Regions from separate parts of the Streptomyces sp. NPDC052043 genome, predicted to be linked through region 3. Evidence: riboswitches for the same ligand, from Rfam matches in the RefSeq annotation. Region 3 holds a riboswitch; each other region holds the start of a gene.
The links. Region 3 has a riboswitch for cyclic di-AMP ahead of ACIHCX_RS22770 (transglycosylase family protein). Riboswitches for the same ligand answer to the same signal wherever they lie in the genome.
Positions count from the first base shown of each region.

Region 1 (7,207 bases), on a different contig from region 3:
TTCCGCTGGCTGGACCGGGTCGAGCCCGCCCCCTGGCGGAACCTGGTGTTCGCCTTCGCCTGGGGCGCCTGCGCGGCGGCCCTGATCGCGATCGTCGCCAACAGTTTCGCCACCCACTGGATCGCCACGGCGACCGCCGACCCCGCGGGCGCGGACACCCTGGGCGCGACCGTGATAGCGCCGGTCGTGGAGGAGTCCGCGAAGGCCGCCGCCGTCCTGCTGGTCTTCCTCTTCCGCAGGCGCGACTTCACCGGCGTCGTCGACGGGGTCGTCATCGCCGGGGTGACCGCGACCGGCTTCGCGTTCACCGAGAACATCCTCTACCTCGGCAACGCCTTCGGCGCCGACCAGCTCACCGGTGACCGGGGCATCGCCTCCGTCACCGCGGCGACCTTCTTCGTCCGCGTCGTCATGTCGCCGTTCGCGCACCCGATGTTCACCGTGCTCACCGGCATCGGCTTCGGCATCGCCGCGACGTCCGGGGGCCGTCGGCTGCGGCGCCTGCTGCCGCCGCCGGCCGGGCTGCTGCTCGCGATGGGCATGCACGCCCTGTGGAACGGCTCGGCGACCTTCGGCGAGTACGGCTTCCTCGCGGTGTACGCCGCCATCATGGTGCCCGCGTTCGGCCTGCTGACCTGGCTGGTCGTCTGGACCCGGCAGCGCGAGCTGAGGACCGTGCGCGAGGAGCTGCCCGCGTACACCGCCGCCGGCTGGCTCACCCCGGCCGAACCGTTCGCCCTGGCCTCCATGCGGGCGCGCAGGCTGGCCCGCGAGCACGCCCGGCGCCACCTCGGCAGGCAGGCGGCGCGGACGGTCGCCCAGTACGAGGTGTACGCGACCCAGCTGGCCTGCCTCCGGCACCGGGGGCGCCGGGGACGGGCCGGGGCCGACTTCGCCGTACGGGAGCGGGAGCTGCTGCGCGAGCTGTGGCGCAGGCGGGAGGTGGCGCAGCCCGCGCTGGACCACGCGGCCAGGATGACCACGCCCATGGCCGCGCCACCCTGGCCCGGGTACGGGGTGTACGGCGTGTACGGGGTGCACCCGCGGCCGCTGGGGCACGGGTCGTACGGGCCGCCGTACGGACCGGCGACGCCGTACCCCGCGCACCTGACGCCGTCCCCCGCGTACAACCCGTACCGGACACAGCCGTAGCGCCGGCTGTTCCGTCCCGGGGGACGGGGAGCTACGCCGACGCCCGCGTCAGCTTTCCGAGCTCCTCGTCCGTGAGCCGCAGCTCGGCGACCCCGAGCAGTGCCGGGAGCTGTTCCACCGTCCGCGCCGAGGCGATCGGGGCGGCCACCGTCGGCTGTGCGGCGAGCCAGGCCAGGGCCACCGTGGCGACCTCGGCGTCATGGGCCCGTGCGACCTCGTCCAGGGCCGCGAGGACGTTGCGGCCCCGCTCGGTCTCGAGGTGCTTGGCCGCGCCCTGCGCCCGCGCGCTGTCCACCGTCGTACCGGGCCGGTACTTGCCGGTCAGGAAGCCGGAGGCGAGCGCGAAGTACGGGACGGCGGCCAGGCCGGACCGCTCGGCGACGTTCTGGAGCCCGCCTTCGTAGGTGTCGCGCGAGACCAGGTTGTAGTGCGGCTGGAGCGCCACGTACCGGGCCAGACCCTCGCGCTCGGAGAGGTCCAGGGACTCCTGGAGGCGCTCGGCGGAGATGTTGGAGGCGGCGATGTGCCGCACCTTGCCCGCCCTGACCAGCTCGTCGAGCGCGCCGATGATCTCCTCGACGGGGACGTCCGGCCGGTCGAAGTGCGTGTAGTAAAGGTCGATGTGGTCCGTACCCAGGCGCCGGAGGGAGGCGTCGGCCGCGGCCTTGATGTTGGCGGCGCTCAGCCCCTGGTAGTCGGGGTGCTGGCTGACCTTGGTGGCGATGACGACGTCGGAGCGATTGCCGCGCTCCTTGAGCCACCTGCCGATGATCGTCTCGGACTCGCCGCCGTGGTTGCCCTCGATCCACGCGGAGTAGGAGTCGGCGGTGTCGACGAAGTTGCCTCCGGCGGCCGTGTAGGCGTCGAGGACGGCGAAGGACTGCTCCTGGCCGGCGGTCCAGCCGAAGACGTTGCCGCCGAGGGCGAGCGGGAAGACCTCGAGATCGGACGAACCCAGTTTGCGTAGAGAAGTCATGTGCAACATCAACAACCGCGCCGGAGCGGCCCATTCCTCACCGGGCCGCGTCCGGCCGCAAAAGTTGCGCAAACCGGCCTCACGGTCTCGTCAGGGGTGAGACCGGTCCGCGTACGTCGCGGGGTGGGGCGTGTGCGTCAGGGGGTGAGGCCCTTGTCGCGCAGCCACACCCCGGGGTCGATGCCGGTGGCGTCGCCGCCCGGGTGGACCTCCAGGTGCAGGTGGGGCCCGGTGACGTTGCCGGTGGCGCCCACGCGGCCGATCACGTCGCCCGTGTTGACCTGCTGGCCGACGCTGACGTTGATCGACGACTGGTGGCAGTACCAGAGCTCGGTGCCGTCGTCGAGGGTGAGGATCGTGCGGTAGCCGTAGGCGCCGGCCCAGCCGGCCTCGGTGATGGTGCCGGTGTGGATCGCCTTGAGCAGGGTGCCCGTGGGCGCCGCGAAGTCGAGGCCGGTGTGGTAGCCGGAGGACCACATGGAGCCGGCCTGACCGAAGGTGGAGGTGATCGTGTACGAGGAGGTGGGCAGCGTGTACTGCTTGGCCAGCTCGGCCAGCCGCGCCTCCTCGGCCTTCCGCTTGGCTTCCTCGGCCTTCCGCTTGGCCTCCTCCTCCGCCTTCTGCTTCGCGGCGGTGGCCTTGGCCTCGGCCTCCTCGGCCGCCTTCGAGGCGGCCTGGGCTGCCTCCTTGGTGGCGGCGGCCTCGGCGTCCGCCTGGGCCTTGGCCTCGATCTGGACCTGCTGCTGCTCGGCCTGCGCCATGATCCGGTTGCGCAGCACCTCGCCGGCGTCCGCGGTCCCGCCCTCGGCCTCGGCGGTGGTCACGCCGACGCTGCTGAGCGCGGTCGACGAGCCCTCGGGGGCGTCGGAGGAGTGGTCGAACAGGGAGCCCACGGAGGGCAGATCGGGCAGCGAGATGGACACCGGCGGCTTGGCGCTGTTGGCGCTGGCCATGCCGCCCGCGCCGACGGCGGCGATGACACCGACGCCGAGAACGGTGGAGCTGCGGGCGAGTCCGCCGCCGCGCTGCTTGGCGACGCGGTGCCGGCCGCGCACGGGACGGACGGAATCCGCGGTGGGGTTCCACTCCTCCCAGGGGCCCTCGTCGGCGCGGCGGCTGTCGTAGCCGAAGGTCTCTCCGTACTGCCGGCTCGGCGTGAACGGGGCTTCCGGAGCAGGCGGGTTGGACGCCACGAAGGCGTACTCCTTTCCTTCCGTCTCGCCTACCGGGTTAGCTGACGGGTTCGGAGCGGGAAGGTCTCCTACGCGCGTAAACAAGCCATGCGAAACACGGCAGTTACGCCCGATTCACCCCAAGTTAGTGGTTCCCCGGTTCCCTTGCGGGATTCGGCGTGCGCGCACGGAGCCGCCTCTTGTGACGGCTGGGACGACCGTGCTGCGTTATCGAACGTTAATAGACCCGGGGCCTGTATTCCAAGCCGTTCGGCTTGATCGCTCCACCTCGCGGCCCGACCTTATGGTCCATGAGCACCGAAAACCGGACGAGTTGACTCCACATACGGGAGAGTCCGCGCCTGTGCCGGAGAACCCGCACGTCCGCCAAACACTCAGGGCCGGAATCCATTGATCAGATTCCGGCCCTGAGTTTCAGTAGCGGGGACAGGATTTGAACCTGCGACCTCTGGGTTATGAGCCCAGCGAGCTACCGAGCTGCTCCACCCCGCGTCGTTGTGTCACCAGTATATGCCATCCGCGGGGCTGCTCGCACCCAGCTCACTTCCACGCCGTCCGTCACCCGGTTCCCGGCCGTGCGACGAGGTCCCGCTCAGCCGAGCAGATGCCGGTTCGGTTCCCTGGCCCGTTCCTCGAACTCCGGCACCACGACGACGTCCGCGCCCCCGGCCGCCAGCACCCCGGTCCCGTCGGCACCCTCGACGAACGTGTCCGGCTCCCGCCACGCCGTCACCACCCGTCGCACCCCGGCGTCCAGAATCAGCCGGGCGCACGGACGCGGCCGGGAGGCGCGGCGGGCGCACGGCTCCAGGCTGCTGTACACCGTGGCCTCCGGCAGTCGCGGATCCGCCGGGTCGACCTTGGCCAGGGCCGCCTCCTCGGCGTGCACGACCGGGTCGCCCCCCTCCCGCGAGTACCCGCGGGCGAGTTCGGTCCCGTCGGCGGCGACCACCACGGCGCCCACGCTGAACGCCGTCCTGGACGGCGGGCAGTGGGCCGCCAGTTCGCAGGCGATCCGGAGCCAGTGCCGGTCGGCCGGGGCGGCGCGGCCGGCGGGGCCGGGGGCGGTGGGTTCGTAGCGCACGAGGACGACGTCCTCGATGGTCCGCGTCTCCACCAGCCGCAGCCGCCCGCCCTGGTAGCCCCCGGGCCCGAACAGCCGGGGCGCGCCGGGGTCCCCCACGAACAGGGGGGCGAGCACGAGCTGCACCTCGTCCGCGAGCCGCTGCTGGAGCAGCTGTGTGTGGATCGTCCCGCCGCCCTCGACCATGAGCCGGCGCACCCCGCGTACGTCGTGCAGGTGCTCGAGCAGCCGGGGCCAGCCGAGTTCGGCGCCCAGCGGCACGACGTCGGCGGCCAGGCCCGCGCGTCGCAGCCGCAGCGCGCCCTCGTCGGTCGTGTAGAGGACCTTCTCGCCGCCGGTGTGCCAGAAGGGCGCCCGGGGGTCCAGCTCGCCGGAGGCGCTGACCGCGACCTTCAGCGGGTACTCCGGCTTCCCGGCGGCGCGACGGGCGGCCCGCCGTTCGGGCGAGTTCACCAGCAGCCGCGGGTTGTCCGCCCGCAGGGTGCCGGCGCCGATCAGGATCGCGTCGGCCGACGCCCGTACCTCGTCGACCCGGTCGAAGTCGGCGGGGCTGGAGAGCAGCAGGCGCTCGGGGCCGGTGTCGTCCAGGTAGCCGTCGAGCGAGACGGCGGCGGACAGCAGGACGTACGGGTGGGGCATCGACGCCCTCTCTCTCGACGGCGGACTCGCTTCCAGTCTGACCGACACCGCCGATCGGAGACGGGGCACCACCGTGGCGGAGCCGCGCACACGACGCGGGCGGGCCGCGCACCGGTCGGTGCGGGGCAGTGGTCTCGGCGATGGTCAGTGCTCGAGGTGGACGCGGAACCGCAGCCGGCAGATGACGGCGTCGGTGTGGCGGCGCACGGCGCGGTCCAGGACGACGCCGCGCTGGTTCTGCAGAAGCCGCTGCCAGGGCCTGGGCAGATGCATCTCCGGGATGAGGACCACCATCCGGTCCTGCCGCTCCTGGGCGGACAGCGCGCGCAGATGGTCGACGACGGGCCGGGTCAGGGACCGGGTGCGGCTGTGCAGCACGGTGAGGGGGACACCGGGCTGCCAGGCGTTCCAGGCGGCGTGAACCTCGTCGGCGGAAGGGGCGTCGCGGTCCTCGGGGTGCACGACGGTGACGGCCCGGACGTCGTCGCCCAGGGACAGCGCGACGCTGAGGGCCTCGCTGGTGAGCAGGTTGACGGCGCCGACGGGAACGACGACGACCGTGTGGCGCGGCTCGGGCCGTGCGGGGACTTCGCCGAGGTGCAGGGCCGCGCCGATACGCCGGTACGTGCGGTGCACCGACTCGAACACGGTCACCAGGACGGCGACCGCGGCGAAGACCAGCCAGCCGCCCTCGTGGAACTTCGCGACCAGTTCGATGACCAGGGCCGCGAGCGTCAGCAGTGCCCCGAGGCCGTTGACGGCCGCCCTCCGCCACCATCCGGGACCGTGGTCCAGGTGCCAGTGCCGGACCATGCCGGCCTGGGAGAGGGTGAAGCCGATGAACACGCCGATGGCGAAGACCGGCACCAGCTTCTGGGTGTCGCCCTGGGCCACGACCAGCAGGACCAGGGCGGCGGCGGCGAGCACGACGACGCCGTAGCGGTAGACCTGCCGGTCGGCGCGCAGCCCGAAGACGTGCGGCACATGGTTGTCGCGGGCCAGCAGGGAGGTCAGGACGGGCATGCCGCCGAAGGAGGTGTTGGCCGCGAGGGCGAGCAGCGTCATGGTGGCGAACTGCACGACGTAGAACCCGGCGTTGTGGCCCAGGGACGCCTCGGTGAGCTGCGCCAGGACGGTCTTGGTGCCGCTCGGTGCGACGTGGAACCTGCCGATGAGCAACGACAGCCCGATGAGCATGGCCCCGAGCAGCGCGCCGAGCGCGACCTCGGTGCGCTGCGCCCGCCGGACCCTCGGGGTGCGGAAGGTGGGGACGGCGTTCGCGATGGCCTCCACTCCGGTGAGTGCCGAGCAGCCGGAGGCGAACGCCCGCAACAGCAGCAGGACTCCGACCGCGGAGACGGTCGGGGCCGCCGGATGGACGGGCGGGACCGCCGGCGTGCGGCGCACCAGCCCGGCCACGATGACCGCGGCGATCGCCGCGATGAACACCACGGTGGGAGCGAACATCACCTTGGCGGACTCGGCGACCCCGTAGAGGTTGACCGCCGTGATCAGCCCCAGCACGATCACGCACAACACCACCCGGTCGCCGTACAGGACGGGGAAGGCGGAGGTGAGCGCGGCCACGCCGGCGGAGACCGACACGGCCACGTTCAGCACGTAGTCGATGATCAGCGAGGCGGCGGCGACCAGGCTGAGCCGCCGGCCCAGATGGCGCCCCGCGACCGCGTACGCGCCGCCCCCGTTCGGGAACGCGGCGATCACCTGCCGGTAGGAGAACGTCAGCGCCGCCAGCAGCACCACGATCGCCAGCGTGACCGGCAGGGTGAAACCGAGGCCCCGGCTGCCGGCCGTCGCCAGCACCACCACGATCGCCTCCGGCCCGTAGGCCACCGAGGCGAGCGCGTCCAGGGACAGCGCGGCCAGCCCCTGCGGCACCGTCAGCCGGTCCCTCTCCTGCCGTCTCCCCACGACCCGCCCGGCGGTGCGACCCCGATCCGCGCCCTCGGCACTCGCACCCACGGCTCCACCGTCCTCACGTCGCCTTCGGAACTCCGGAGGCAGGATCCCCCGCAAACCACCGAATACAGCGCAAGAGAGCTGTTAAAGGTCACCCGGGGCCGCTCGCGTCCTGCTACACCGGAAGAGGCAGGCAGGAGGTGCCCACGATGACCGACCACCTCGCCAGAGGGCCCGTTGCGA
Region 1 covers NZ_JBIUBT010000006.1:469,455-476,661, reverse strand. The annotation lists gene ACIHCX_RS19095 (PrsW family intramembrane metalloprotease) at 1-1,152, shown strand, start outside; gene ACIHCX_RS19090 (aldo/keto reductase) at 1,184-2,128, opposite strand; gene ACIHCX_RS19085 (M23 family metallopeptidase) at 2,266-3,321, opposite strand; cyclic di-AMP (ydaO/yuaA leader) riboswitch at 3,333-3,490, opposite strand; tRNA gene ACIHCX_RS19080 (tRNA-Met) at 3,740-3,813, opposite strand; gene ACIHCX_RS19075 (dihydrofolate reductase family protein) at 3,914-5,044, opposite strand; gene ACIHCX_RS19070 (APC family permease) at 5,189-7,027, opposite strand; gene ACIHCX_RS19065 (DUF4118 domain-containing protein) at 7,174-7,207, shown strand, end outside.
Region 1: linked by a shared signal. The riboswitch ahead of ACIHCX_RS19085 (M23 family metallopeptidase) and the one ahead of ACIHCX_RS22770 (transglycosylase family protein) in region 3 are both predicted to bind cyclic di-AMP.

Region 2 (7,207 bases), on a different contig from region 3:
GTTCGCCGAGAAGACCCGCTTCCCGGTGGTGGCCAAGAACCGCGAGGCGTTCGTGCGGCGCAGCAGCCCCGCGGTGAACGGCACCACGAGGATCAACACCCGCGAAGGCCTGCTGGCCCTGGCCCGCGACTGGGGCGAGCGGCCCGGCGTGATCCTCCAGGAGTACCTGCCGCGGGAGGAGGCCGAGGACTGGATCGTGCACGCCTACTTCGACCGGAACTCCAGCCCGCTGGCGATGTTCACCGGTGTCAAGGTCCGCTCCTGGCCGCCGCACGCGGGTATGACGGCGAACGCGTACGTCGTCGACAACCCGGAACTCGCCGACCTCGCCGCACGGTTCATCAAGCAGATCGGCTTCACCGGCATCGTCGACCTCGACCTGCGTTTCGACCGGCGCGACGGGCAGTACAAGCTCCTCGACTTCAATCCGCGGATGGGCGCGCAGTTCCGGCTCTTCGAGAGCGGGGCGGGCGTGGACGTCGTACGGGCCATGCACCTCGACCTGACCGGCCGCCCCGTTCCGGAGGGCGGGCAGCGCGCCGGCCACCGGTACGTCGTGGAGAACATCGACCTGCCCGCCCTCCTCGCCTACCGTCGCAGCGGCTACACGACGCCGCACGCGCCGGCGAGGGCGAGCGGCACGGAGCTGGCCTGGTTCGCGGGGGACGACCCGTTGCCGTTCGTCACGATGCTCGCGCGCTTCGTGCGGCCGGGCGCCCGGCACCTCTATCAGCTGTGGCGGACCAACCGCCGCGGCGGCACGACGGCCGGCCGGCCGGCCCGCGGCGACGCACGGCCGAGCGCCACCTCGCCGGTCACGCTCAAGCGCCCTCATCAGTAAGGGAGTTGGAGGGGACGGAGCCGGGAAAACGGTGACCACCGCGGTGGTCCGGCTCCGGTCGAGTCGGCGGGCCGGGGCATCCGTATTCTCTGATCATGGCCGCCCTCGCATTCGACCTCATCGCCACCGACCTGGACGGAACGCTGCTGCGCGGCGACGACACCGTCTCCGAGCGGTCCCTCACCGCGCTCGCGAGGGCGGCGGCCGCCGGTGCCCGGCACCTCGTGGTGACCGGACGGCCGGCGCCGAGGGTGCGGGAACTGCTCGGCGTCCTCGGCACCACGGGACTCGCGGTGTGCGGTCAGGGCGCACAGCTCTACGACGCCGGCAGCGACCGCCTGCTGTGGTCGGTCACCCTGGACCGGGAACAGGCCGAGACCGCGCTCGGCAAGATCGAGGCGGAGGTGGGGGAGGTGTACGCCGCGGTCGACCAGGACGGGGCCGAGGGGCTCACGCTCATCGAGCCGGGGTATCTCATGCCGCACCCGGCGCTGCCCGCCGTACGGGTCGAACGGCGCGACGACCTGTGGCGCGCGCCCATCAGCAAGGTGCTGCTGCGCCACCCGGTGCTGTCCGACGACGAGCTGGCGGCGGCGGCCCGCGGTGCGGTGGGCTCCCTCGCCACCGTCACCATGTCGGGACCCGGGACCGTCGAACTCCAACCCTGCGGCATCACCAAGGCGACCGGACTGGCGCTGGCCGCCGAACACCTGGGACTGGGCCGCGAGAGCGCCCTCGCCTTCGGCGACATGCCCAACGACATCCCGATGTTCCGGTGGGCCGCCCGGGGGGTCGCCATGGCCAACGCCCACCCCGAGCTCAAGGCGGTGGCCGACGAGGTCACGACGTCGAACGAGGACGACGGCATCGCCGTCGTCCTCGAACGATTGCTTGGCTAGCCGGTGTGTGGGCCGGCAGCGGACCTGTCAGTAGGCGCTGTAGACGTTGTCCATCGTGCCGTACCGCTTGGCCGCGTAGTTGCAGGCGGCCGTGATGTTGGCGACCGGGTCGTAGATGTCCCACGACGTGCCGTTCACGTGGTAGGCCCTGAAGGTCGGGTCGATGACCTGGAGCAGGCCCTTGGACGGGATGCCCTTGGCCGCGTTGGAGTCCCAGAGGTTGATGGCCCGCGGGTTGCCGGAGGACTCGCGGATGATGTTGCGGTAGATGCCGTTGTAGGAGCCCGGGATGCCCTTCTCGGCCATGACCTGGAGGGAGGCCCGGATCCAGCCGTCGAGGTTGTTCGGGTAGCCGAGGTTCGAGGCCGTCTTGAGGGTGGTCGCGTTGGACGAGACCGGGGTCGCGGCGGACGCGGTCGTCGCGCCGAGCAGCGGCACGGCGAGGACTGCTGCGCCGGTGCCGGTGACGGCGAGGGCGCGAACGAGGCGGGCGGTACGGGTGGAGCGGCGCTGGCCGTTTGCAGGCATGGGGGTGTTCCTCTCCGTCGCCTGCGAGGTGAGCTGTCGGGTTCGGGCGGGGAGGTGCCCGGCCGCGCCCCGAAGGGCGCGGCTTCACCCCGAGCCGTTCCGGCGCGGCGTACGACGTAGGACGTACGAGCCCGGCCCGGCGACTTACCTGGGTCCCCCGCTCCTGCCATGGTTCGTTCGGTCGTTGGGGTTACGGGCGGCGGCAGGATTCGGCGTTCCGCCCGATGGCCGGGAACGTATGCGAGACCAGATGTCCCGAACAAGTGCCGGAATCACACATCGCCCTATTTGACCTTGGTCCGGCGTGTATGTGGTGCTTGATCCTTTGTGGCTGCCAGGGTTCAACTCGGCTGTGCGTAAAGGGAATGTGAAGGAGTGCGAGGGGTGGCGTGAACGGAGGGCGGCGTGACCCAACTCACGGGGTGGGCGCCTGACGGGCAATTACCACTAAAGAGAATTGAAACCCTAATAGGGGCAAATCGGACCGCATGGGTGAGCGCGGAGGGAGCCGTGGGGCGGGTGCGTGACGGTGGTCACGTCGGGTGATGTGGCCTGACCCGTATAGGTGGGCGATATCGGTGATCGAAACGTGACCGGATACGCTGACTTGAGTGAGGGCAGCGACCTATCGACAAACCGTGTAATCCCAGCAGACACCAGCAGACAGGAGACCCCTCGTGACCGTCGTCGGGCCATTCGGGCTGACCGTGCGGGACCAGGCTCTCGAAGCCGATGTCCAGGCCGGATTGGCGGCTGTCGAGGAAGGGCTGCTCGAAGCCACCAAGAGTGAGGTCCCGTTCATCACGGGGGCCGCCCAGCACCTCGTCAGGGCTGGTGGGAAGCGGTTCCGGCCGCTGCTCGTGATGCTCGCGTCCCAGTTCGGGGACCGGTACGCGCCGGGGATCGTGCCGTCGGCCGTGGTGGTGGAGCTGACCCACCTGGCGACCCTCTATCACGACGACGTGATGGACGAGGCCGCCGTGCGCCGCGGGGTGGCCAGCGCCAACACCCGCTGGGGCAACTCCGTCGCGGTCCTGACCGGCGACTTCCTGTTCGCCCGGGCCTCGCAGATCCTCGCCGATCTCGGCCCGGAGGCCGTGCGGGTGCAGGCCGTGGCGTTCGAGCGGCTGGTCACCGGGCAGATCCTGGAGACCGCCGGGCCGCAGGACGGCCGGGACCCGGTCGACCACTACCTGGACGTGCTGGGCGGCAAGACCGGATCGCTGGTGGCGGTGTCGTGCCGGTTCGGCGCGATGATGTCCGGCGCCGACGAGACGGTCGTGGACGTGCTGACGCAGTACGGCGAGCGGCTGGGCGTCGCCTTCCAGCTGGCGGACGACGTCCTGGACATCGCCTCCGACTCGCGTGAGTCGGGCAAGACGCCCGGCACCGATCTGCGCGAGGGCATCGCCACGCTGCCGGTGCTGCGGCTGCGCGAGCGCGCGGCCCGGCTGGGGCTGCCCGAGGACACCGCCCTGTGCGAGCTGCTGGACTCCGACCTGACCGACGACGCGCGGCACGCTCAGGCGCTGGCGGCGCTGCGGGTGCACCCGGCACTGGAGCAGGCCCGCCGGGACACCGTGCGCTACGCCGAGGAGGCGCGGGCCGCGCTGGCGCCGCTGCGGGAGTGCGACGCGAAGGCCGCGCTGCTCCAGCTCTGCGACGCGGTGGTGCACCGGGCCGGCTGACGCCTGTCCGGCTCCGCGACCTCACCGGACACCCCCGCCGGACACCCCCGCCGGACACCCCCGCCGGGCGGCCCCCGCCGGGCGGCCCCTTCGAGCGGCGCTCTCCACCCTGACCCCTACGGGGTGGGGGAGGCGTCGCCCTTCGCGTGTCATACCGCAGGCGTACACGGAGTTGGCTCCGCGGTCTGACGCTTTCACCCGGCCGATTTGGTCAGATGGACACCACGGACCACACACCACTCCTCACCGATCTGGGTGAGAATGGCGGCTGAGGGTGACATCCCCGTGCAGAAGGACAGCCGCCGCCGAAGACGGAGGTAGGGCACACATGGCACCGAACGGATCCGAAGCCGACGACCTGCGCGCGGGGCGCCGCAAGGCCGCGCGCTACGTCGTCCCGGTCACGGTGGTGGGGGTGGCGGCGGCGACCATCGGGCTCGTCCCGGCACTCGCCGCGTCCGGCGACCCCGACCTGCCGAAGATCAGCGCACAGCAACTCATAGAGAAAATCGCCCAGTCGGACGTCCAGCACCTGTCCGGCACCGTCAAGGTCAGCACGGACCTCGGCCTGCCGAACCTCGGCGGCCTGGAGAGCGGCCTGGCCTCCGGCGCGGCCAGGGGTGGTGACGGTTCGTCGGCTGACCCGGCGTCAAAGCTGCCCGAGCTGGCCTCCGGCACGCACACCCTGCGCGTCGCGTCCGACGGCGAGGACCGGCAGAAGGTCTCGCTGATCGAGAGCGCCGCCGAGTACAGCCTCATCCACAACGGCAAGGACGTCTGGGGCTACGACAGCAAGTCGAACGAGGTCTTCCACAGCACCGCGGGCGACAGCGCCGGCAAGCACCGGGGCGAGGCCCCCGCCACGCCCAAGAACTTCGCCGACGAGGCCCTGAAGTCGGTCGACGACACCACCTCGGTGAAGGTCGACGGCACCGCGCAGGTCGCCGGACGCGACGCCTACAGGCTGGTCATCGAGCCGAAGCACGCCTCCGGCACCACGGTCGGCGTGATCAGCATCGCGGTGGACGCCAAGACCGGGCTGCCGCTGAAGTTCACGCTCACCCCGGCGAGCGGCGGCGCCGCCGTGCTGGACGCGGGCTTCACCCGGATCAGCTTCGCCAAGCCGGCCGCCTCGACCTTCGACTTCACCCCGCCCAAGGGCGCGAAGATCACCGAGGGGAAGGACGCGGACAAGGCCGCCAGGAAGGACGCCGGAAAGGACAGCGGGCGGAAGACCGGCCCGGGCCGCCCGTTCCACGAGCCCGGTACGCAGGAGAAGGGCCTGGCCGAGAACGGTCCGAAGGTCCTCGGCAAGGGCTGGAACTCCATCGCCGTGTTCGACACCGGCACCAAGGGCGGCGTCCCGTCGTCCGCCGGCAAGGGCGACCTGAGCGGGTTCCTCGACTCGCTCGGCGACCAGGTCAGCGGCACGTTCGGCAAGGGCACGGTCTTCTCCACCCGCCTGGTCAACGCCCTGATCACGGACAACGGCAAGGTGTACGTCGGTGCCGTCACCAAGGACACGCTGGTGAAGGCGGCGAACGCCGGGAAGTAAGGACCGACGGGCACGAGGGATCGGGGGAGCCGATGGACGAAGAGGACGACGGCGTCATCCAGACGCGGGGGCTCACCAAGCGCTACCGCGGCGGACAGCTCGCCGTCGACGGCCTCGACCTGACCGTCCCGGCGGGCAGCGTCTTCGGCTTCCTCGGCCCGAACGGCTCGGGCAAGACCACCACCATCCGCATGCTGATGGGACTCATCGAGCCCACGTCCGGCACGGCGCGGGTACTGGGGCGCCCCATGCCCCGGTCCTCGCGCACCGTGCTCCCACACGTCGGCGCGCTCATCGAGGGCCCGGCCCTGTACGGCTTCCTCTCCGGCCGGGACAATCTGCTGCGCTACGACGCCGCCGACCCGACCGCCGACCCCCGCACCCGGCGCCGCCGGGTCGCGGCCGCCCTGGACCGGGTGGGCCTGACGGCCGCGGCGGGCAAGAAGGCCAAGGCCTACTCCCTGGGCATGAAACAGCGTCTGGGCCTGGCCGCCGCGCTGCTCCAGCCGCGCAGACTGCTCGTCCTGGACGAGCCGACCAACGGTCTCGACCCGCAGGGCATGCGGGAGATCCGCTCCCTGGTCCGGGAGTTGGCGTCCGACGGGACGACCGTGTTCCTCTCCTCCCATCTGCTGGACGAGATCGAGCAGGTGTGCAGCCATGCGGCGGTCATGGCGCAGGGGCGGCTGATCACCCAGGGCGCCGTGGCGGAGCTGGCCGCGGGAGCGCGCGGCCGGCTGGTGGTGACCACGCCCGACACGGGGGAGGCGGCCCGCGTGCTGAAGGAGCAGGGCGCCGGCGACGTCGTCGTGGGCGAGGGCCGGGTGACCGGCGACCCCCCGGAGCGCGACCTCGCCGACGTGAACGCCGCGCTGGTGACGGCGGGCGTGCGCGTCCGCGGCTTCGGGGTCGAACGGGCCTCGCTGGAGGACGCGTTCGTGGCACTCACGGGGGAGGGTTTCGATGTCGCGGGCTGAGGTCTCGCCGGGGCGGACCGCGGACGGGGCCGTCCGCGCCCCCGGTCCGCTGTGGACCTTCGGACTGCTGCGCAGCGAGCTGGTGACCACCTTCCGGCGCTGGCGCACTCTCGCGCTGCTGGGCGTGCTGGCCGGTGTGCCGGTCCTGGTCGGGGTGGCCGTCAGGATCGAGACGCGGGACGGTTCGTCGGTCGGCGGCGGGGGCGGCGAGGGACCGGCGTTCATCGCGCAGGTCACCAACAACGGACTGTTCCTGGTCTTCACCGCACTGGCCGCCACCCTGCCGTTCTTCCTGCCGATGGCCGTGGGCGTGATCGCGGGTGACGCCGTCGCCGGGGAGGCGAACGCGGGCACCCTGCGCTATCTGCTGGTCGCCCCCGCCGGCCGCACCCGCCTGCTGCTCGCCAAGTACGCCACGACGATGGCCTTCTGCCTGGTCGCCACCCTCGTGGTCGCCGTCTCGGCGCTCCTCGTGGGCGCGTTGCTGTTCCCCCTGGGCGATCTGACGACCATCTCCGGCACGCGGATCAGCTTCGCCGACGGACTGGGCCGGGCGGTGCTGATCGCCCTCGTCGTCGCCGCTTCCCTGATCGGCCTCGCCGCACTCGGCCTGTTCGTCTCGACGCTGACCAACAGCGGGATCGCGGCGATGGCCACGACCGTGGGCCTGCTGATCACCGTTCAGATCGTGGACCAGATCCCCCAGCTGCACGCGATCC
Region 2 covers NZ_JBIUBT010000010.1:196,564-203,770, reverse strand. The annotation lists gene ACIHCX_RS25115 (ATP-grasp domain-containing protein) at 1-841, shown strand, start outside; gene ACIHCX_RS25110 (HAD family hydrolase) at 937-1,740, shown strand; gene ACIHCX_RS25105 (transglycosylase SLT domain-containing protein) at 1,768-2,268, opposite strand; cyclic di-AMP (ydaO/yuaA leader) riboswitch at 2,274-2,461, opposite strand; gene ACIHCX_RS25100 (polyprenyl synthetase family protein) at 2,946-3,956, shown strand; gene ACIHCX_RS25095 (outer membrane lipoprotein carrier protein LolA) at 4,285-5,511, shown strand; gene ACIHCX_RS25090 (ABC transporter ATP-binding protein) at 5,544-6,488, shown strand; gene ACIHCX_RS25085 (ABC transporter permease) at 6,475-7,207, shown strand, end outside.
Region 2: linked by a shared signal. The riboswitch ahead of ACIHCX_RS25105 (transglycosylase SLT domain-containing protein) and the one ahead of ACIHCX_RS22770 (transglycosylase family protein) in region 3 are both predicted to bind cyclic di-AMP.

Region 3 (7,207 bases):
GCTCGTCCCGTTGTACGTCGGCGCCCAGCCGCCCTGCCAGAAGAGCGCCAACCCGGAGAAGCTCACCGCCGCCACCGCCTCCTCCCTCGGCACCGCCGACGCGAAGGACGCGGTGGCCAAGGCCTCCGCGCTCGGCATGAAGGCCGGCAGCCCGGTCTACCTCGACATGGAGCCGTACGACATCACCGACAAGGCGTGCAACAACGCCGTGCTGGCCTACGTCCGCGCCTTCGGCAAGGAGCTGCGCGCCAAGACGTACCGGGCCGGCTTCTACGGCTTCACCAGCTCCAGCGCCAAGGCCGTCGCGACCGCGACGGACAGGACCGACCTGCCGGGCAACCTCTGGTACGCCCTGTGGGACGGCAAGGAGACCACCACCACGGACTGGCCGTTCGGCAAGACCCAGTTCACCGACCACAGCCGCGCCCACCAGTACATGGTGAACAGCAAGGAGACCCGCGGCGGCTACACCCTCACCGTCGACCGCGACGCCTGGGACGCCCCGGTGGCGATCACCGGGTGACGTCCGCCAGGGCGGACGTGGAGTGACGGTGCCCGAAGTCGTGGTGAATCGTTGGTCGAATGGGTTGGCCAGAGCCCGGCCGCTGCCTACCATCGATCATCGCAAGACTTTGTGCACCGCCGCACAATCTCCACCCCGGGAGGTTTCCTTGCACCGCCGCCGTCGCACCGCGCTCGTCCTGTCCGCCGCACTCCTCGCGGCGGCACCCCTGCTCACCGCCTGTGGAAGCGACGCGCGTCCGGGCGCGGCGGCCGTGGTCGGCGGTCAGCGGATCACCGTCGGGCAGTTGCAGAGCCGGGTGAGTGAGGTGCGCGAGGCGCAGCGGGCCTCGGTGGCCGACGAGACGCAGTACCAGCAGGCCGTCGCCGCGACCGCCACCCTCACCCGGGACACCCTGCACCAGATGGTGCTCGACCGGGTGCTGGACCGCGCCGCCCGGAACGCCGGCCTCAGCGTCGACCGCAGTGAGATCCAGCAGCTGCGCGCCGGTCTCGAACAGCAGGCGGGCGGTGCCAAGGCGCTCGAGGACACCTGGCTTCAGCGGTACGGGGTGCCGCCGCGGCGCCTCGACGACAACCTCCGCCTCCAGTTGGAGGCGCAGAAGCTCGCGGACCACCTGCACACCGACGCCGGCCAGCCGGCCTTCTGGAAGGCGCTGTCCGAGGCCTCCGCCGAACTCCACGTCGACCTCAACCCGCGCTTCGGCAGTTGGGACGTCGAGAAGAGCACCCTCGTGGACGCCAAGACGCCCTGGCTGCGGGAAGTCCCGGCGGAGCAGGCGCAGCAGCCGGCCTGACGGGATCCGGCCGCCCGGACGCCGGGCGGCCGGGCCTGTGGACAACCGGGCCGGGGGACCGGCCCCCGGCCTGTGGACAACCCGGGGTGACGTCGTCGGTGTGCGTTACGTTCGGACCGTGAACACCACCAGCGCGACCACCTCCGCAGCGGCCACGGGCCGGATCGTCCTGCTCACCACCAGCCACCGGGTCGCCCCCGGGCTGCTGTCCTGGCCCTCCTGGCAGGCGCTGCGGGCGGCCGACCGGGTGCTGTGCGCGGACGGCGCCCATCCGCAGCTGCCGTATCTGCGCGAGGCCGGCATAGCCGTGGACGAGGCGGCACCGACCGCCGAGGAACTGGTGGACGCGTGCGCCGGCGGGCGTACGGTCGTCGTCGTGGCCACCGGCGAGGGCGAGCCCGCCCTGACCGACGGACTGGCCCGCCTGGCCGGCTCCGGCCGTGTGAACATGCCGGAGCTGGAGCTGCTGCCCGCCTCCTACGACCTGCCCGGCGCCCGCCTGCTCGACCTCGTCCAGGTCATGGACCGCATCCGCGCCGAGTGCCCCTGGTCGTCGCGGCAGACCCACAAGGGCCTGGCCAAGTACGGCATCGAGGAGGCGTACGAACTGGTCGAGGCGATCGAGGACGGCGACCGCGAGGAACTGCGCGAGGAACTGGGCGACGTCCTGCTCCAGGTGGTCTTCCACTCCCGGATTGCCGAGGAGGACCCCGAGGAGCCGTTCTCCATCGACGACGTGGCCGGCACCATCGTCGCCAAGCTGATCCACCGCCACCCGCACGTCTTCGGCGACGAGACCGCCACCACCCCGGAAGAGGTCAAGGAGCACTGGCTGCGCACCAAGGCCGAGGAGAAGCAGCGCACCTCCGTGACCGAGGGCGTCCCCCTCGGCCAGCCCGGCCTCGCCCTCGCCGCCAAGCTGGCCTCCCGGGTCCGCACCGCGGGCCTGGAGGTCCCCCTCCCGCAGAGCGAGGGCTACGGGTACGAGCTGCTGGCCCTGGCCGCCCGCGCCGAGGCGGAGGGCGTCGACCCGGAGGCGGCGCTGCGCGCGGCGGCGCGCGCGTACCGGGACGCGATCGTCAGGACGGAGCGCGGCTGAAGGCCCGAGGGGCACCGGGCGGCATCGGCACGCGGCTCCACCGCGCGGACGGGCCGACGCTAGGGTCGGCCGTATGCACGACCAGCCACCCACTCTGTTCACCTGGGAGTTCGCGAGCGACCCCTATCCGGCCTACGCCTGGCTCCGTGAGCACGCCCCCGTGCACAGGACCCGTCTGCCCAGCGGAGTCGAGGCCTGGCTGGTCACCCGGTACGCGGACGCCAGGCAGGCCCTGGCCGACCAGCGGCTGAGCAAGAACCCGGCGCACCACGCCGGGCCCGCGCACGCCAAGGGCAGGACCGGCATCCCCGGCGAGCGCAAGGCCGAGCTGATGACCCACCTGCTGAACATCGACCCGCCGGACCACACCCGGCTGCGCCGACTGGTCAGCAAGGCGTTCACCCCGCGTCGCGTCGCCGAGTTCGCCCCGCGTGTGCAGGAGCTGGCCGACGGACTCATCGACGGGTTCGCCGAGCGCGGCACCGCCGACCTCATCCACGAGTTCGCCTTCCCGCTGCCCATCTACGCCATCTGCGACCTGCTCGGCGTCCCCCGCGAGGACCAGGACGACTTCCGCGACTGGGCGGGCATGATGCTGCATCTTCCCGGGGGCGAGTCCCCGGACCCCCAGCGCCACGGCAAGGGCCCGCGCGGCGGGGTCGCCCGCTCGGTGAAGAAGATGCGCGGCTACCTCGCCGAGCTCATCCACCGCAAGCGCGAGGCGCTCCCGGCCGAGCCCGCCCCCGGCGAGGACCTCATCTCCGCCCTCATCCGCGCCTCCGACCACGGCGAGCACCTCACCGAGAACGAGGCCGCCGCCATGGCCTTCATCCTCCTGTTCGCCGGTTTCGAGACCACCGTCAACCTCATCGGCAACGGCACCTACGCCCTGCTCACCCATCCCGAGCAGCGGGACCTGCTCCAGCGGTCCCTCGCCGAGGGGGACGACGGCCTGCTGGAGACGGGCGTGGAGGAACTCCTGCGCTACGACGGACCGGTGGAGCTCGCCACCTGGCGCTACGCCACCGGGCCGCTCACCCTCGGCGGGCAGGACATCGCCCCCGGCGATCCGGTCCTCGTCGTCCTCGCCGCCGCCGACCGGGACCCGGAGAAGTTCGCCGGGCCCGACGTCCTGGATCTCGCGCGGCGTGACAATCAGCACCTCGGCTATGGACACGGCGTCCACTACTGCCTCGGCGCACCGCTCGCCCGTCTGGAGGGCCAGACCGCGCTGGCCACCCTTCTCACCCGGCTTCCCGACCTTCAACTGGACACGGATCCGGCCGACTTGCGCTGGCGCGGTGGGCTCATCATGCGCGGACTGCGGACGCTGCCGGTGCGGTTCACCCCCGGTCGGTAAGTCGGAGGGAAGTCGGACAAGGCCGGAAAAGGCGCCTGCCGCCGCACGGCGTCTACCCGCTGACGGCCGTGAAGATGACACATGCTCAACTGTGTGATCTTCATGTGATCTGTGCGGCATGAACTTGTGACAAGCGATCGTCAGCCGATACTTTCACCCATCGGCGTGGCACCGAGCCCCGGTCGTCGCGCCGGTCAACGCTGTCGCACGAAAGGTCTCCGTATGCTCTCCGGGAACGGCCGTCACCGTCGGCCCCGTCAGGCCCCGGCCCTCCTCGTCGCCGCCGGAGTGACCGGATCCGCCATCGCCATCCCGCTGATCGGCGCCGGCGCCGCCAGCGCGGCCGACGGCCACGCGTGGAACAAGGTGGCCAAGTGCGAGAGCGGCGGCGCCTGGAGCGCCAACACCGGCAACGGCTTCTACGGCGGCCTGCAACTGACGCAGGACGACTGGGAGAAGTACGGCGGTCTCGACTACGCCTCGAGCGCCGACCAGGCCAGCCGGTCCCAGCAGATAGCCGTGGCGGAGAAGCTGCTCGCCGACAAGGGCCCCGGTGCCTGGCCGACGTGCGGGCTGCTCTCCGGGCTCAGCAAGAAGTCCGGGGCGGCGAAGGTCGACACCGGCGTGGGTGATTCGTCCGGCTCTTCCGACTCCTCCCGAAACTCCATCACGGACGACCTCGGTCTGACCGACTCGTCGGAGGCGTCGACCGGGTCGACCGATTCCGCCGACTCGTCCGGCTCGCACGGCTCCTCGGACACCGACCCCGCGTCGGTCGACCCCTCCGGCTCGCCGTCCGCCTCGCCCAGCGCGTCCTCCCCCTCGCCGTCCTCGCCCGCCAAGAAGGGCAAGCCGGGCAAGTCCGACACGTCTCCCGATGTCACGGCAAGCGGGTCCCGGTCGCCCGACGCCTCGCCCTCGTTCGCGCCGGAGACGGGCGACACGGACAAGTCGTGGCAGGCCGGCGGCACTTCGGCCCTCGTCGACACGGGAGCGCTCGGTTCCGGACGGCATCGCGGCGGCAGTGCCGTCGAGGAGTCGGTCGGCGGGCACGCCGTGGCGTCCTCCGGCCGCCACGCCGCCCGCGTCGCCGACTCCTACACCGTCCGCTCCGGCGACTCGCTCGAGTCCATCGCCGACTCCCTCGGCGTCCAGGGTGGATGGGACGCGCTGTATGCCGCGAACAAGCGGGCGATCGGGTCCGACCCGAACCACATCGCCGCCGGTCAGACCCTGATTGTCCCTGCCGAAACACCCCAAAACTAGCGGGAGTTCACGTCACACTTCGTGCCGAATGTCCCATTCGACGAAAGTGTGGGATGAGTCTCAGAAGCCCTGATCGTCTTTGGAATTCGGCGGAGCGCATGCCTACGGTCATGACCGCTCGTCACCGCGAGCCCCGGCTGCCGCAACGCCGAATCCTGCCAGCGGCCGCACGGGAACAGTCGTCGCGTCAAGCGCCGTGGGCAGGAGCGGGGGACCCAAGGTAAGTGCCGCGCCGGGCAGTTGACCGGAGCGGCTAGGGGTGGAGCCGTGCCTCACGCGAGAGGCACGGCCGGGCAACTCATCCGGCCCGAACCCGACAGCTCACCTCGCAGGCGTCGGTGAGGGGATCCTTCCATGCTGTTCTCCAGCAAGGGCAAGCACCGTCGTACATCCAGGGCCACCCGTGTCGTCGCGCTCGCCGGTGTCGCCGGCGCCGCCGTCGCCGCTCCGCTGATGGCGGTCGGCCAGGCCTCCGCCGCCACCGCCTCCGAGTGGGACGCGGTCGCCCAGTGCGAGTCCGGCGGCAACTGGTCCATCAACACCGGCAACGGCTTCTACGGCGGCCTCCAGTTCACCAACTCCACCTGGGCCGCGTACGGCGGCACCGCCTACGCGTCGCGCGCCGACCTGGCCTCCAAATCGCAGCAGATAGCCGTCGCCGAGAAGGTCCTCGCGGGCCAGGGCAAGGGCGCCTGGCCGGTCTGCGGCAAGGGCCTGTCCGGCGCCGCCTACACCGGCAGCGCCCCCGCGGCCCCGTCCTCCTCGTCGGCCTCGTCGTCGGCCTCGTCGTCCTCCTCGTCGTCGAACGGCGGCTCCGCCAAGAGCGGTGACACTCGCTCGACCGAGCAGCAGGCCGCCAACCGCTCCGCGACGCGTCCGGCCCCGGCCAAGACCGTCACCACGCCCACCGGCAAGAAGGTCGAGAAGGGCGACGGCGAGTACAAGGTGGTCTCCGGCGACACCCTCAGCTCCATCGCCGCGACCCACCGGGTCCAGGGCGGCTGGCAGAAGCTGTTCGAGCTGAACAAGGACATCGTCGACAACGCCGACCTCATCTACCCGGGCCAGCAGCTCCACCTCAAGTAAGGGCCCGTCCCGCCCCCATGGACTCCCCGCCCCGGCGTGTTCCCCCCTACGCGCCGGGGCGGGGATTTTCGCCTCCTGGCCGCCGGGTCGTTCCCGAACCTTCCCCTCCCCTTTGTTCCGAGCGGGAACAATGGGTACCGTCACCCTGTCCAGGAGGCGGTCGGTCGGCCGGTCGCCGCCCCGGGACGGTTAGGCTCTAGTCGCAAGGCTCACGCCCCGCACTTCCAGCGTCACATCCCAGAAGGAGATGCTCGTGCCGTCCATCGACGTCGTCGTAGCCCGGGAAATCCTGGACTCCCGAGGCAACCCCACGGTCGAGGTCGAGGTCGGCCTCGACGACGGCAGCACCGGTCGTGCCGCCGTCCCCTCCGGCGCCTCCACCGGCGCCTTCGAGGCCATCGAGCTCCGTGACGGCGACCCCAACCGCTACCAGGGCAAGGGCGTCGAGAAGGCCGTCCTGGCCGTCATCGAGCAGATCGGCCCCGAGCTGGTCGGCTACGACGCCACCGAGCAGCGCCTGATCGACCAGGCCATGTTCGACCTGGACGCCACCGACAACAAGGGCTCGCTGGGCGCCAACGCCATCCTCGGCGTCTCCCTCGCCGTCGCCCACGCCGCCTCCGAGGCTTCGGACCTGCCCCTCTTCCGCTACCTGGGCGGTCCCAACGCGCACCTGCTGCCGGTGCCGATGATGAACATCCTGAACGGCGGCTCGCACGCCGACTCCAACGTGGACATCCAGGAGTTCATGATCGCCCCGATCGGCGCGGAGTCCTTCTCCGAGGCCCTGCGGTGGGGCACCGAGGTCTACCACACCCTGAAGAAGGTCCTGAAGAGCAAGGGCCTGTCCACCGGCCTCGGCGACGAGGGCGGCTTCGCCCCGAACCTCGGCTCCAACCGCGAGGCCCTCGACCTCATCCTCGAGGCGGTCAAGGAAGCCGGCTACGCCCCCGGCGAGCAGATCGCCCTCGCGCTCGACGTCGCCGCCTCCGAGTTCTACAAGGACGGCAAGTACCTCTTCGAGGGCAAGGAGCGCTCCGCCGCCGAGATGACGGAGTACTACGAGGAGCTCGTCGC
Region 3 covers NZ_JBIUBT010000009.1:84,008-91,214, reverse strand. The annotation lists gene ACIHCX_RS22795 (glycoside hydrolase domain-containing protein) at 1-523, shown strand, start outside; gene ACIHCX_RS22790 (SurA N-terminal domain-containing protein) at 672-1,319, shown strand; gene ACIHCX_RS22785 (nucleoside triphosphate pyrophosphohydrolase) at 1,438-2,418, shown strand; gene ACIHCX_RS22780 (cytochrome P450) at 2,492-3,778, shown strand; gene ACIHCX_RS22775 (transglycosylase family protein) at 4,001-5,044, shown strand; cyclic di-AMP (ydaO/yuaA leader) riboswitch at 5,227-5,394, shown strand; gene ACIHCX_RS22770 (transglycosylase family protein) at 5,399-6,130, shown strand; gene eno (phosphopyruvate hydratase) at 6,378-7,207, shown strand, end outside.

Region 4 (7,207 bases), on a different contig from region 3:
GGGGCACACCCGCATCGGCCTGGCCCTCGGCCCGAAGCGCTTCGTCCCGGTCCAGCGCAAGATCGAGGGCTTCGTCCGCGCCGTGCGGGACCAGCTGGGCCTGGCCGCGGACGTCATCGAGTCGCAGCTGATCCAGCACTCCCTCTACACCCTGGAGGGCGGCCAGGCCGCGGCCACCGCGCTCATCGAACGCGACTGCACGGCGATCGTCTGCGCCAGCGACATGATGGCGCTCGGCGCGATACGAGCGGCCCGGCAGCGCGGCCTCGAGGTCCCCAGGGACGTCTCCGTGGTGGGCTTCGACGACTCCCCCCTGATCGCGTTCACCGACCCGCCCCTGACGACGATCCGCAAGCCGGTGCCGGCGATGGGCCAGGCGGCGGTGCGCACGCTGCTCGAGGAGATCGGCGGGACGCCCGCGCCGCACAGCGAGTTCGTGTTCATGCCGGAACTGGTGGTGCGCGGTTCGACCGCCTCGGCCCCCGGGGACCGCCGTCGTCCTTGAGACGGAGGACATGCGACGGGAACCCGACCGGGGGATGACCGGCGGGCGAACGGTTTTCTGGCAGACTCTGTGCCTATGGGTGACTCGACCGTGACACGCCGGGATGGCCGGGAAGGCCGGGAAGAGACCGTTCCCCACCTCGCCACGGACGAGCAGGCCCCCACCGTCCTGGAGCGGCTGCGCACTCCCCGTCGCCCGCGGCTCTGGTTCGAGATCCTGCTGATCGGGGTGAGTTACTGGACGTACTCGCTGATCCGCAACGCGGTCCCGGAGCAGAAGGCCAAGGCGCTGCGCAACGCGGACTGGGTCTGGAGCGCCGAGCACCGGCTCGGCATCGCCGTCGAACACTCGGTCAACCATGCCGTCGACTCGGTGACTTGGCTGATCATCGGCATGAACTACTACTACGCGACACTGCACTTCGTGGTCACCATCGGCGTCCTGGTGTGGCTCTACCGCACGCACCCCGGCCGCTACGCGGCGGCCCGGCTCACCCTCTTCGTGACGACGGGCGTGGCCCTGCTCGGCTACTACCTGTACCCGCTGGCGCCCCCGCGCCTGATGACCGGCGGCCACTTCGTCGACACGGTCCAGGTCCACCACACCTGGGGTTCCATGGCCTCCGGCGACCTGAAGAACATGTCCAACCAGTACGCCGCGATGCCGTCCATGCACATCGGCTGGTCCCTGTGGTGCGGGCTGACCCTCTTCGCCCTGTGCACGGTCCCGTGGCTGCGCCTCCTCGGCTTGCTCTACCCCGTGGCCACCCTGGTCGTCATCGTCGCCACCGCCAACCACTTCTGGCTCGACGCGGTCGGCGGCGTCCTGTGCCTCTCCTTCGGCTTCACGGTGGCCCGCCTCTGGTACGGGGCGCTGCCGCACGCCCTGCCGCGGCGGACGCCTGCCCTGCGGCCGGCGCAGGCGTAGGCGGAGGCCCAGGCACCGGCGGGGACCTGCCTCAGCCCCCCCCCCACCTCTCACGCGCCGTAGAACAGCTCCTCCATGACCGCCCGGGCCCGGCGGGTCGTTCGCCGGTACGCGTCAAGCATGTCGCCCGCGTGCCCCGGCCCGTACCCCAGGTACCGGCCCACCGCGGCCAGCTCCCGCGGCTCGGTGGGGAACGTGTCCCCCGCCCGCCCCCGGACCAGCATCACCGCGTTGCGCACCCGTGTGGCCAGCACCCACGCCTCGTCGAGGGTCGAGGCGTCCTCCGGGGACACCAGTCCCGCCTCCCGGGCCGCCGCCAGCGCCTCACGCGTGCGCGTGGTCCGCAGCGACGCCACTTTGGCCGCGTGCCGCATCTGGAGCAGCTGCACCGTCCACTCCACGTCGGACAGCCCGCCCGGTCCCAGTTTGGTGTGCAGCTTGGGATCGGCGCCGCGCGGCAGCCGCTCGGACTCCATCCGGGCCTTCAGCCGCCGGATCTCCCGCACCGCCTCCTCGCGCAGCCCGCCGCGCGGATACCGCAGCGGGTCGACCAGCTCGACGAACCGCCGCCCCAGCTCCTCGTCCCCTGCCACCGGTTCGGCCCGCAGCAGCGCCTGCGACTCCCACACCAGCGACCACCGCCGGTAGTACGCCTCGTACGACCTGAGCGTCCGCACCAGCGGGCCGGACTTCCCCTCGGGACGCAGGTCCGCGTCGACCAGCAGCGGCGGATCCGCGCTCGGGACCTGGAGCAGCCGCCGCAGCTCGGCGACCACCCGGGACGCGGCCTCGGCGGCCTCCCGCTCGTCAGCGCCCTCCCACGGCTCGTGCACGAACAGCACGTCCGCGTCCGAGCCGTAGCCCAGCTCGTGCCCGCCGAACCGTCCCATGCCGATGATCGCGAACCGGGTCGGCAGGGTGTCCCCCCACTCCTTGCGCACGACCGCCCGCAGGGTGCCGGCCAGCGTCGCCGCCGTCAGGTCGGACACCGCGCCGCCCACCCGGTCCACGAGCGCGCCCTGGTCCGCCTCGGCGGGCTGGGCCTCGGTGCCGTAGGTGCCGACGATGTCGGCGGCGGCGGTACGGAACAGCTCCCGCCGCCGTACACCGCGCGCCGCCGTGACGCCCTGCTCGGCGGTCTCGGCACGGCGGACGGCGGCGAGGACCTCCTGCTCCAGCTGGGCGCGCCCGCGCGGTTCGAGGCCGCCCGCGTCACCGTTCCCCAGCAGGGCCACGGCCTCCGGTGCCCGCATCAGCAGGTCGGGGGCGAGCCGCCCGGCCGACAGCACCCGGGCGAGGTTCTCGGCGGCGGCCCCCTCGTCGCGCAGCAGCCGCAGATACCAGGGGGTCTTGCCGAGCGCGTCCGACACCTTGCGGAAGTTCAGCAGCCCGGCGTCCGGATCGGCGGAGTCCGCGAACCACCCCAGCAGCACGGGCAGCAGGGTCCGCTGGATGGCCGCCTTCCTGGTGACGCCGGAGGCCAGCGCCTCCAGGTGCCGCAGGGCCGCGGCCGGATCGGCGTACCCGAGCGCGACCAGCCGCTCCCGCGCGGCCTCCGGCCGCAACCTGGCCTCTCCGGGAGCGAGTTGAGCGACGGCGTCGAGCAGCGGCCGGTAGAACAGCTTCTCGTGCAGCCGGCGCACGACACTGGTGTGCCGTTTCCACTCGCGGGTGAGCTCGGTGATCGGGTCGCTGCGCAGGCCGAGCGACCGTCCGAGCCGGCGCAGATCGGCCTCGTCCTCGGGGACGAGGTGGGTGCGCCGCAGCCGGAACAGCTGGATGCGGTGCTCCAGGGAGCGCAGGAACCGGTAGGCGTCGTCGAGTTGCACGGCGTCCACGCGGCCGACGTACCCGCCGGCGGCCAGCGCCTGCAACGCGTCCAGGGTGGAGCCGCTGCGCAGCGAGCGGTCGGTGCGCCCGTGCACCAACTGAAGCAGCTGCACGGCGAATTCGACGTCGCGCAGGCCGCCGGGACCGAGCTTCAGCTCACGCTCGACCTCGGCCACGGGGATGGTCTCGACGACGCGGCGGCGCATCTTCTGCACGTCGGCGACGAAGTTCTCGCGCTCGGCGGCCTGCCAGACCAGCGGGTCGAGTGCGGCGATGTACTGGCCGCCCAGCTCCAGGTCGCCGGCCACCGGGCGGGCCTTGAGCAGCGCTTGGAACTCCCAGGTCTTGGCCCACCGCTGGTAGTAGGCGACGTGGCTGCTGAGGGTGCGCACCAGCGGCCCGTTGCGGCCCTCGGGCCGCAGGTTGGCGTCGACCGGCCAGATCGAGCCCTCCACGGTCGTCTCGGAGCAGATCCGCATCATGTGCGAGGCGAGCGCGGTCGCGGCGCGCAGGGCCTTGACCTCGTCGGCGCCGTCCGCGGCCTCGCCGACGAAGATCACGTCGACGTCGGAGACGTAGTTGAGTTCGTGGCCGCCGCACTTGCCCATCGCGATCACCGCGAGCCGGCACAGCGCGTCGTCCTCGGGCGCGGCGGCCCGCGCGAGCCGGAGCGCGGCGCGCAGGGTGGCGGTGGCGAGGTCGGCGAGTTCGGCGGCGGTCTCGGCGACATCGGTGGTGCCGCACACGTCGCGGGCGGCGATGGACAGCAGGCAGCGCCGGTAGGCGACGCGCAGCGCGACCGGGTCGCCGGCCTCGGCGAGCCCCTGCTCGAACTCCTCCACGCCCGGGTGCAGGTCGCGCGGCTCGTAGGTGACCAGCGCCCGCCAGTCGCCGGCGTGCCGGGCGAGATGGTCGCCGAGCGCGGCGGAGGCGCCGAGCACGCCGAGCAGCCGGTCGCGCAGCGGCTTGGCCGCTATCAGCGTGTCGAGCAGCTCGCGGCGGGCCTTGGACTCCGGCTGCGCCTCCAGCAGCCGGACCAGACCGCCCAGCGCGAGGTCCGGGTCGGCGGTGGCGCCCAGCGCCTCCAGCAGCACCGGGTCGTCCCGGAGCGGGGCGAGGTCCGGGCCCTCCAGCAGCCGCTCGGCGTCCGAGGCATGGATGAAGCCGTGCCGCAGCAGCCGCGTGAAGGTACTGCTCCTGCGTCCCGGCGCCGTCATCCCGGCCTCCCGTCGGATCAAGCCCGTCCTGGCCAGAGCCTATCCGCACTCCCGGCCCGGGGCCCTGACGGCGGACCCGCCTTCCGCGCCGGCCGAGACCGGACGGCAACCGACAGGTGCTTCTCCAGGCCGACGCCGGTGGCCACCGGAGTGCAGCCACCCGCACACGTACCGTGAAAGTCACGAAAACGTAGCGGACATATCACGCACCAACCTTCACAGCAGTCACACGCGTTGGCTAGCGTGCCCGGCGGGCACCCCGTACCCCCGCCGGCGAACAACGCCGGGACGGGTGGCCTGCGCCGAGTCCGGTGCGCTTCACGGCAGCCGGAGCCGGGGACCCAACTCATCCCTGGGGTGAATCGGTCCCGTACACGCGCCCCCCACAGCGTGCACGGGACGGTAGGGCAGCCCTTCCGACCACCCGCCCGAACCCGACAGCTAACCCGGTAGGCGGTCCGTGGAAGGAGTCGCCACCCTTGGCGTCGCACCGCAAAGCCCGGCCCACGGCGACCCGCATCGCCGGACTGCGCACGTCCCCGGCCCTCGGTCTGACGACCGCGGCCCTCACCTCCGTGGCCCTGCTGTCCCAGACGGCGAACGCCGCGCCCGCGCAGCCCGGCAAACCCAGCCTCGAAGAGGTGCAGAAGAGGGTCGACGACCTCTTCCACCAGGCCGAAGTGGCCACCGAGAAGTACAACGCGTCGAAGGAGAGAACCGCCACGCAGCGCCAGCGCGTGAACGGCCTCCTCGACGACGTGGCGAAGCGTGCCGAGAAGCTGAACGAGGCGCGGAACGAGCTCGGCTCGTTCGCCGCCGCCCAGTACCGCACGGGCGGAATCTCCGGCACCGCGACGCTGCTGCTCGCGAAGGACCCCCAGCAGTACTTCGCCCAGGACCATCTGATGAGCCAGCTCACCGAGCGGCAGAAGAAGGCCGTGGACGACTACCAGACCGCGCAGCTCGCGACGGCGAAGAAGCGCACCGAGGCGGCGAAGATCCTGGAGTCGCTGACCACCTCGCAGAACGAGCTGAGGACCAGCAAGCAGGACGTCCAGCAGAAGCTCGCCGAGGCACGCCGGCTGCTGTCGACGCTGACCGCCGAGGAGAAGGCGCGGCTGGCGGCGATCGAGAAGAAGAAGCAGGAGGTCGCCCGGCAGAAGGCCGCGGAGCTGGCCCGCCGGCAGGCGGCGGAGGAGGCGGCGGCGGCGAAGAAGCGCCAACAGGAGCAGGCGGCGAAGAGCTCCGACGCGCAGACGAGCAGCGGGACGGGCGCGGACACGAGCGCCGGATCGAGCACGAGCACGGGCACGGGCACGAGCGCCGGCTCGAGCACCGGCTATGCCGCCAAGGCCGCCAAGGTCATCGACTTCGCGAGGGCCCAGATGGGCAAGCCGTACGTGTGGGGCGCCTCCGGCCCCGACTCGTACGACTGCTCCGGGCTCACGCAGGCCGCCTGGAAGTCCGCCGGGATCTCGCTGCCGCGCACCACCTGGGACCAGGTGGGGGTCGGCACGACCGTCCCCGTCTCCGAAGCCCAGCCCGGCGACCTGGTCTTCTTCTACGACGACATCAGCCACGTCGGGATCTACATCGGCGACGGCATGATGATCCACGCCCCGCACTCGGGCGCGAACGTCCGCGAGGAGTCGATCTACTACATGCCGATCCACAGCGTCGTCCGCCCCGCGTGACGCGCGTGCCGGACGCCTGGGCCGGCACCGGACAGGGAAGGGCCCGCGCCGAAAGGCGCGGGCCCTTCCCTGTCGGCATGCGGCGGGTGGGGCCGCGGCGCACGCTGGTTCTTGTACCTGCCGGAGGCGGGAGGCCGTGCGGGCGGACAGTGGAGGTGCGTCGTCCATGTGCCGTTGGCTTGCCTATGCGGGGACACCCGTCCTGCTCGATGACGTCCTGTACCAGCCGGACCACTCGCTGATCGACCAGAGCCTGCACTCGCGGATGGGCGTGGAGACGACCAACGGCGACGGGTTCGGCATCGGCTGGTACACGCCGGAGGCCGACAGCCCGGCGGTCGTGCGGGACACCGGCCCGGCATGGAACAACCGCAACCTGCGGGAGATAGCGCAGCACGTCCGGTCACCGCTGTTCTTCGCCCACATCCGGGCCTCGACCGGCACGGCGGTGCAGCAGACCAACTGCCATCCCTTCCGCCACGGCCGGTGGATGTGGATGCACAACGGCGCGATCAACGAGTTCAACAGGCTCAGGAGGGAACTCTGCCTGGCCGTCGACCCGGGGCTCTTCTCCCGCATCGAGGGATCGACGGACTCCGAGGTGATGTTCTTCCTGGCCCTCACCTTCGGCCTCGACGACGATCCGCCGGGCGCGGTGGCACGCATGGCGGGGTTCGTCGAGCGGACGGGCCGCGAGCAGGGCGTGCGGCACCCGCTCCAGATGACGGTCGCGGTCTCCGACGGCGACCGGACCTGGGCCTTCCGCTACTCCAGCGAAGGTGCCTCGCGGAGCCTCTTCTACAGCACCCGCTTCGACGCCCTGCGGGTGCTCCACCCCGACGTCAGGTTCCCGCGGGGGCTGTCGGAGGAGTCCCGCCTGATCGTGTCGGAGCCCCTCAGCAGCCTCGCCGGCGCCTGGAACGAGGTTCCGGAGGGCAGCTACGGCGCCGTTCGCCCGGATTCGGACATCCTGCGCCCCTTCGAACCCCAGCCCGCGTAGACCGACCTCGTCTCGCCGAGGGGGCAGGTAGTAC
Region 4 covers NZ_JBIUBT010000001.1:444,439-451,645, reverse strand. The annotation lists gene ACIHCX_RS02020 (LacI family DNA-binding transcriptional regulator) at 1-505, shown strand, start outside; gene ACIHCX_RS02015 (phosphatase PAP2 family protein) at 581-1,432, shown strand; gene ACIHCX_RS02010 (bifunctional [glutamine synthetase] adenylyltransferase/[glutamine synthetase]-adenylyl-L-tyrosine phosphorylase) at 1,483-4,479, opposite strand; cyclic di-AMP (ydaO/yuaA leader) riboswitch at 4,770-4,951, shown strand; gene ACIHCX_RS02005 (NlpC/P60 family protein) at 4,959-6,173, shown strand; gene ACIHCX_RS02000 (class II glutamine amidotransferase) at 6,340-7,173, shown strand.
Region 4: linked by a shared signal. The riboswitch ahead of ACIHCX_RS02005 (NlpC/P60 family protein) and the one ahead of ACIHCX_RS22770 (transglycosylase family protein) in region 3 are both predicted to bind cyclic di-AMP.